Regions from separate parts of the Corynebacterium sp. 401_CJEI genome, predicted to be linked through region 2. Evidence: predicted binding sites of a transcription regulator. Region 2 holds the regulator's gene; the other holds the start of a gene.
The links. The regulator LexA, encoded in region 2, represses DNA repair genes until DNA is damaged. The targets are predictions, from matches to a motif close to CGAACANNTGTTCG.
Positions count from the first base shown of each region.

Region 1 (3,814 bases), on a different contig from region 2:
CAAAACACGGCCAGAGGGATGTGAGCCGTAGCGTAGGAGTCATATGGTTTTTTAGCGCGCGACCAGCGTGCGTCAACGACGACGATGCGACCGCCGCCGGCAATCTTGTCACGAAGCTCTTGTACCGAGATGGATGTTGTCATAATCCCGGATTCTAAATCGATTGACTTGGTAGCGCGATATGTACGTTATTAAAACTAGGAGCTCGGGAAGATGTCTGAAGATGCTGCCCACCTGGCCGTTTTCATCTCAAACGCAGGCCATGGAATCGGCCGTGCCACCGCAGAAAAACTGCTTTCCCGCGGCTAAACCGTCGGAGTTGTTGACGTCTCTGCTCGAAAATGTCAGCACTGACGGCACCAAGCGCATGGGTATTCGCATCACACCAGCTGATGTCGCCAACGCAATCGTCGACTGCATCGACCAGAAACAGGACACGATTACTAAGGCTGACTTCCCTGTCAGCCTGCCGACAAAATTGCTGCACTATGCCGCCAGCGTCGGTGCCCCTTTCCTCAACCGCTTCATTAACGCAAAGCTGACTACGAAACGGAAGATCAGCCTCTAAGCCAGGACCCCGCTCCCTACCCGACTACCCACCGGGATCCTGTCCCGTCTCACCATTGCCATCCGCTGTGTCCCCCGCCCGTGTCTCTCGCGCTTTACGACGCAACCAGCGCCCCGGGCTATCGAACGTATCGGGGTCCTCATTGGATTCCGCTTTTCGGTTTCCTTCCTTGCCTTTCGGGGCCACCCAGACCACACGATCAGTAGAGACCGGCTCGCACTCCCCACTAACCCCGTCCCCTTCGTCAGTTCCTAGAATCCCCGGCACCTCATCCGGCCGAAGCGTCCACCAAGCATTTTCATCACATCGAGCATCATCGATCTTTCGATGCGTACCCGGATCAACCAACGTGAGATTATCCAGATCAGTGCCACCACCGGAAGACCACGACTGCACATGGTGAACATCACACATAGCTCCCGGAGTGCCCATGCCCGGCGCGGAGGAACCTCCTTCCTCTCCAAGAAGGGCCAGATACTGTGGCAAAGTCCCCAGCCTGCGGGACCGACCAAAGTACAAGGTCTGCCCCTCATTCCCCAAGACTTGGAGGAACGAATTTCTATCAACCATCTGTTGCACGGCCTGACTAATGGAAAATCGCACTCCCGCATCAGAGACCGCTTTGCCCGATCCAGGAAGTACAAAATCTTTCCCATCAGGCAAGGAGACTCCAGCTAGCGCTGCCACATCTGCGATATGCGCGACGGTGACCACCGATGTCGTCCCCCGCGCCGGCTGAAGGTCACCGCCTGGCTGAAAGCCCCCATTCACCGCCGCTTCCACGGCATCATGAAAACGCTGCTCCGGATTCCGCTGGTCATCGGCACCTTCTTCGAGTAACCCGCCAGGGCGCGCATGATCCGCCTGCAGCCTTTTGAGCACCGCTGCAAACGAAGGCGTAACCACACCGCTCAACCGGCTCATGCCGTCCGGCCCCTGAGCACCGATTTTTAGGCTTCGTTTCCGAGCGCGGTCCTCATCCGTATACGGGTCATCAACCCCCAACATCGCCCGCAGGCGGTTCGGCAATTTATTGAGATCATCAACACGGATCTTGTCCACTAAATCTGCAATGTGCTTGTCCAGCAGCCTAGACAGCTGTGCATGCTCCGTTGCCGGCAGCTCACGAACGGCTTTGTCAATCTTCGAAACAGCATCCGCACCGACAACACCTTCCTCAACCTTCTGACGAAGGTTCGGCATTCGCACATCCTCATTCGCCGGAGCAAACGGATCAACATTCCTACTCAGACGTCCGACGACATTGATACGCTGCCTCGCTTCTGCTCGCGAGATTCGCATCTCCTGCGCTAGCCACGCGATCCTTCGGTGCTCCGCGCTGGGCATCCGCCCCTTCATGGTCTCCACATAAGTCGCATCAATTACTGCGAGTCGTTTTCGCGCTTTCTCAATCGACTTATATGCATCGTGCGCATGATCCGGCGAAAGTACTTCGAAGTTCTCCACGATGACTGTCGACAGAGCTTCAAACTGCGCAACCGCATCTAAAACCTGCGATGTCGAAAGCGGTCCACCGCCGTTTGACGCCGATGGTGTAGACATTTCCCCACCCCTTTTAAAACGCTAGCAATCCGAATCCCCAAATGGACTAACTAATTTCCCTCCCCCACATTATCGCACACCCATTCGACACACCACAACCCCCTAAGTCAACTTTTTCGAACTTTTTTCCGAAACGCTGCCTCGCTTCCAGCGCCTAAACACCCCACCATCCGCCCTGAACACCCGACCAACCCGCGCAGCCCCCACCAAAAACTGCACGCCGAAACCCTAAAACCGCACCACCATCACGTCATGGTCCGGGAAGCTCGAGCGTCCCACTAGCTCAAACCCCGCCTTCACATAAGCTTTCGCCGCCCGCGGATTGGCATCATGGACAGCCAGACTAACCCCCGGGTACCCCAGCTCACGCGCATACTCAAGGAGCCCCGCAATCATCGGCTGCGACAGCCTGCGCCCAACAACACCTGGACGCAGCGCAATCGCTACCTCAGGAATCCCATTTTCCACGAAACCGTACCCCGGTCCGTCCTGCGTAAACGTACGCAGCCAGGCCGCCCCCACCGGCACTTCGTAGCTCTCGTGCTCTTCACTTGACGACGAATCCCCGCGCTCCAACCATTCCTTCTTAATGGCGGCCGCACTGTAGGTAGCCTCGCGAGAAACCCTCGGTTCAAATGGGTCAGTGCGGGTCATGTCGCTACTGAGCGACTCGAGGTCAGCGTCGTCAAGCGAAGTGGCGAAAAGGATAACCCCGCCCTGACTCGCGTCCCACTGGTCGACGTATTGACGCCTCGTGACTACATAATCTTCCGGCAGTGGCTGACTTTCATCTCCGAATGTTTCCGTTAGTTCGTCCATCCAGGCAATGAAGGGGAGGTCGGAGTCTGTCGCTGGTCGCCACTGAAAGTTAGTCATATTTGCGCACTATACCGGCGCACTCCAGACTGACCGGAATGCAACAAGCCCACACGGTCGGTCACAAGACACATAAATCTGGACAATAAAAGCACAAAAAGGGCGGTTCAGGAGAAAACTCTCTCAAACCGCCCCAACAAACAGACAGCCTGCTCAGCAGTTATCGCCCTGAGTATCAGGCGCCCTAGATTCGGGCTACGCCATCCTCGTCATAGCCGACAACCTTCAGCGACTCGCCATCGTCAGCAACCGTGACCTCTACGCGGTCACCATCGCGAACATCACCAGCGAGCAGTCGACGTGCCAGCTCATCGCCGATTGCCTTCTGCACCAGACGACGCAACGGACGGGCGCCGTAGGCCGGGTCGTAGCCGCGCTCCGACAGCCAATCCAGTGCCTCATCGGAGACATCCAGCACCAGACGACGTGCCTCCAGGCGTTCTGCCAGGTTGCGAACCTGAATGTCCACAATGCCGCGCAGCTGCTCGGAGGTCAGCGGATCGAAGATCACTACATCGTCGAGACGGTTGATGAACTCCGGCTTGAAGGCCATCTTGACCGCATCCATGATCTGCTCATGCGTACCACCAGCACCGAGGTTGGAGGTCAGAATCAGAATCGTGTTTCGGAAGTCCACGGTTCGGCCCTGACCATCGGTCAGGCGACCCTCATCGAGCACCTGCAGGAGCACATCGAACACGTCCGGGTGAGCCTTCTCGACCTCGTCGAAAAGCACGACGGTGTACGGACGGCGACGAACAGCCTCGGTGAGCTGACCGCCAGCGTCGTAGCCGACGTATCCAGGAG
Region 1 covers NZ_JVIP01000035.1:35,100-38,913, reverse strand. Annotated here, with positions in the region: gene ADM64_RS07695 (sulfurtransferase) at 1-143, opposite strand, end outside; gene ADM64_RS07690 (hypothetical protein) at 275-568, shown strand; gene ADM64_RS07685 (HNH endonuclease signature motif containing protein) at 593-2,131, opposite strand; gene ADM64_RS07680 (GNAT family N-acetyltransferase) at 2,360-3,007, opposite strand; gene clpB (ATP-dependent chaperone ClpB) at 3,192-3,814, opposite strand, start outside.
Region 1: the regulator LexA is predicted to act here: its motif matches at 2,205-2,218, upstream of ADM64_RS07685 (HNH endonuclease signature motif containing protein).

Region 2 (3,814 bases):
CCGCCGGCCCATCTGGTGTGGTGAATTCTGTAGCGCTGGTTAAGCGGGCAAACATCAGGGTCGGCTTCGACCAGTCCTCATGGCGGCAGTGGGGGATGGCTATCCCTCCCGACAGACCTGTCGGGGCCTTCTCTTCGCGTTCGAGGGCTGCTGCGACGATGCCGTTGCTGTCGGTGGCGCGGCCGGTCTCTACAGCTTTAGCGATGAGATAGTTAAGGATCTTCTCCTTTTGCGGACCGATATCTAGGTCAAGGAACACTGTCGACTCATCGGCTAGGTCTGATGCAATAGCGGAAAAATCTGCCGAAGAAGACATGGTTTTCTAATGCTCCTTATCTAGGCATCGAAAAGCTAAGTGTCGAGCTGCCATAACCGGCCGGCCTCGGGGTGAACCTGTTCTGGATAGGGGATGGTCGTACCGGGAAGACTGGTTGCCGCCGCCCCATAAGCTACGGCGGTGGTTAGTGCATCTTGGTAGCTATCACCGCGTTCGCGGGACATAACGTAGCCGGCCAAAGCACAGTCTCCAGCACCGACCGTCGACTGAGCGACTATCGAGGGGGAGGTAGCAGCGAAACAACCGCCTGACTTCACTGAAAGCACCGCCCCTGCTTCGCCGAGAGTGGCCAGGACTTCGGAAACGCCAAGCTCGTTCAGCGCACGAGCAGCCTGCGCTACGGGAAGATAGTTCCCTTCGGCTGCAGCGGCCTCAAGTTCTTCGCCGTCCTGATCAATGATTTGACCAAGTTCGTAGGCGTTCGGCTTCATCAAAAAAGGTCGCACCTTTGGAAATGCGCGAACGACCTCAGTCAGTGGGCCGTCGCTCGTATCCATAGCAACACGAATATTCGGGTTGACCGAATACACCGCCTCGGTGCATTGAACGTAAAAATCCCTGGGGACACCAGGGGGCAATGAACCTGCGAAAACTACCCACGTGGCGTGTTTAGCATGGTGGATAAGTTTCTCCAGGACACGCCTACGGTGCGCTTTCGTCAATGTCATGCCAGGGGAATTGAGCTTGGTGGTCGTCCCATCTGGCTCTGCGAGTGTGAGATTAACGCGGGCTTCGTTAGTCGTGTTGATGGCTTCATGGGGTATGCCAGAGACTTCCAACAGGCGCGTGAATTTTCCGGAGTCCGATGCCGGGTAGAGCGCGAGCGTCTTTTCTCCGGCGTAGTGCAACGCCTTGGACACATTAATTCCCTTGCCACCAGCCATGTCCTCAGCCATTGGTAGGCGGAACACGCCACCTCGCTTGAGCTCCGTATCGAGTCGAGCAAGTCGATCGATTGACGGATTTACAGTCAAGGTCAGGATCATGAAGCAACCACAACCTCGACACCTTGCTCCCTGAGATCGTTGACGAACTGTTCCGGGGCAGAGGAATCTGTAATCACGACGTCGATATCTTCCAATGCTGCAAAGCTGACGAGAAAGTCGCGGCCAAGTTTCGTCGAGTCCGCCATAACGATGACCTTGCGCGCATTCGTAATCATCGCGCGCTTTACCGCCGCTTCCTGCGGATCAGCAGTAGAAAGACCGTGGTCAATTGTCAAGGCATTAGAACCAATGAAAGCGACATCGGCACGCATAACCGCGAGAGTGCGGAGTGCCGTATCGCCAGCAACCGCCTGAGTAATGACGCGAACTTGGCCGCCAAGGAGTTGAAGCTCAATGCGGTTCGATCCTGCGAGTGTGATGGCGTTGGGAAGAGAGTTTGTGACAACCGACCAACGGCGGTTATCAGGGGAGTGGACCATCAGCTCTGCAAGAGCCTCGGTGGTAGTTCCAGCATCGAGAAAAATTCCACCACCAGAGTCAGGCAGAAAATCCGCAGCACAGCGGGCAATAGAGAGCTTCGCGTCCTTTTGCGCGTTCTTTCGAGCGGCAACTGAAAACTCAACAGTCTGAAAAGAACGAGTAGCCACAGCGCCACCGTGTACGCGGTGAACTGCGCCCTCTGCATCCAACTGAGCTAGGTCACGGCGAATCGTCTCTGCTGTGACATCGAAAGCTTCCGCAAGATCAGCGACCGTCACGCGCCCTTCGACTGCTGTCAAAGACGCAATCTTCCGGCGGCGTTCCTCTGCGTACATTCCCCGCTCCTTAGCTGTTAAGAAATTTCAGCTTTACTATCTGTTCCCAGTATGCCCGTTTATGTCTGTTTCGGGCAACGAAAATGTGGGAAATTAGAGGCTGCGTAGGACGCTGACAATCTTGCCGAGGATTTTGGCGTGCTCCGCGGGGAGTGGGTCAAAGGCGCGATTATGGGGCATGAGCCACTTGCCAGCAGCGTCTTCGTGCCATTCCTTGACTGTTGCTTCATCTTCAAACAGGGCTGCAACGAAATCTCCCTGTTCGACCACGTCTTGGGAACGGACTACCACCCAGTCTCCGTCGAGAATGCCCGCGTCAACCATGGAATCACCCACGACCTTGAGTAGGTATAGCTGACCAGAGCCCGTAATCTCCATCGGAAGTGCCATGTGACTTTCCACATGCTGCTCCGCCAAAATAGGGTTGCCAGCCGCAATCTGTCCAACGATAGGAACGAAGATTGGCTCTGGCATGTCCTCTGGCATCTCGGGAGTTTGGGTGGTGCCAGTAGCCTTTGGCCCAGGCTTTACCGGAGTGAAAGTGCCAGCGGAGGACTTCGAATCCCTTACGTTTACCGCGCGGGGTTTGTGTGGGTCGCGGCGGAGAAAGCCCTTCTTCTCCAACTCCTTGAGTTGGTATGCCACCGACGAGGTGGAATTCAAGCCCACAGCATCCCCAATTTCTCGAATGCTCGGTGGGTATCCGCGAAGTACGACGGCATCCGAAATGACGTCAAGAATCCGACGCTGCCGATCGGTGAGTGTTTTAGGGTTCGCTTTCTTCTTTTGAGCCATGGAACATCCCTTCTCAAACTCTTTCGAATGAATCATAACTCAAAACTGTTCGAATCGTCGAGCATCGAACACTGTGCGCCCTTGAATTCTTTAGAAAACGTGTACATTATCCGTGCTCGGAGGCGGTGATGATGTCGAAAATCGAAAATAAATCCGGATAGCAGTAGACAATATTCGAACATGGTGTTATAAATCGAACATGACAAGTTACTCGAACAGTCGTTTGATGAAAGGGTCTAGACGGATTCTCCGCATCCGCCCTTGGACATAGTCTCCACAGCGTCGGGAAACGGTCGTACAACTCTTATTCTCTCCAGGCCGGCAACGGTGGGAGAGTCAACGTTGGAAAGGGAGAAAACATGATGTCTACGGTTTCAACCGCACTTGGTGTTAGCAGCACATCTGATATTGACTTTTCTCAAGTTTCCGAGCTCCCTGCTCGGACGACACGGAAAGCCCCGTTGGTGTGGGGTGAACGTAGTGCGTCTTGCACACAGCACATCGTTCGGCCCGGTCAGCGTGCACGTATTGCACAGCGCAATCGAAATGGGGCTTCATCGGCGCGAATGCGGAGGGACAGGTCGCGGCCCAGTCATGTCTCGGTCAACTACGGGCGTCCGTCTCTATCCGTTAGCAGGGCGCAGCAGTCCAATCGTAGTGATGTATCCGCAGGCACTAACCTGACTCGCCTGATGGCGGTATGGGCTCTAGGGCTTGGTGCTTTCTTCGGAGTTTTCGGCAGCATGGTCTTTGAACAGGGACAAAGTGAGGCGGTCGAAAGCACCTTTACGTCTACGTACGCTTCCTACTCCGCGCAATAATCATTCCAGTTTCCGGTGTTGGGGTGGGACGTAGACTGGAGACCGTGTATTGCCAGTTTTGTCATCATGATCAGACACGAGTCTTGGACTCACGGTTGA
Region 2 covers NZ_JVIP01000009.1:52,933-56,746, forward strand. Annotated here, with positions in the region: gene ADM64_RS02205 (PTS fructose transporter subunit IIABC) at 1-316, opposite strand, end outside; gene ADM64_RS02210 (1-phosphofructokinase family hexose kinase) at 352-1,323, opposite strand; gene ADM64_RS02215 (DeoR/GlpR family DNA-binding transcription regulator) at 1,320-2,099, opposite strand; gene lexA (transcriptional repressor LexA) at 2,193-2,894, opposite strand; gene nrdR (transcriptional regulator NrdR) at 3,760-3,814, shown strand, end outside.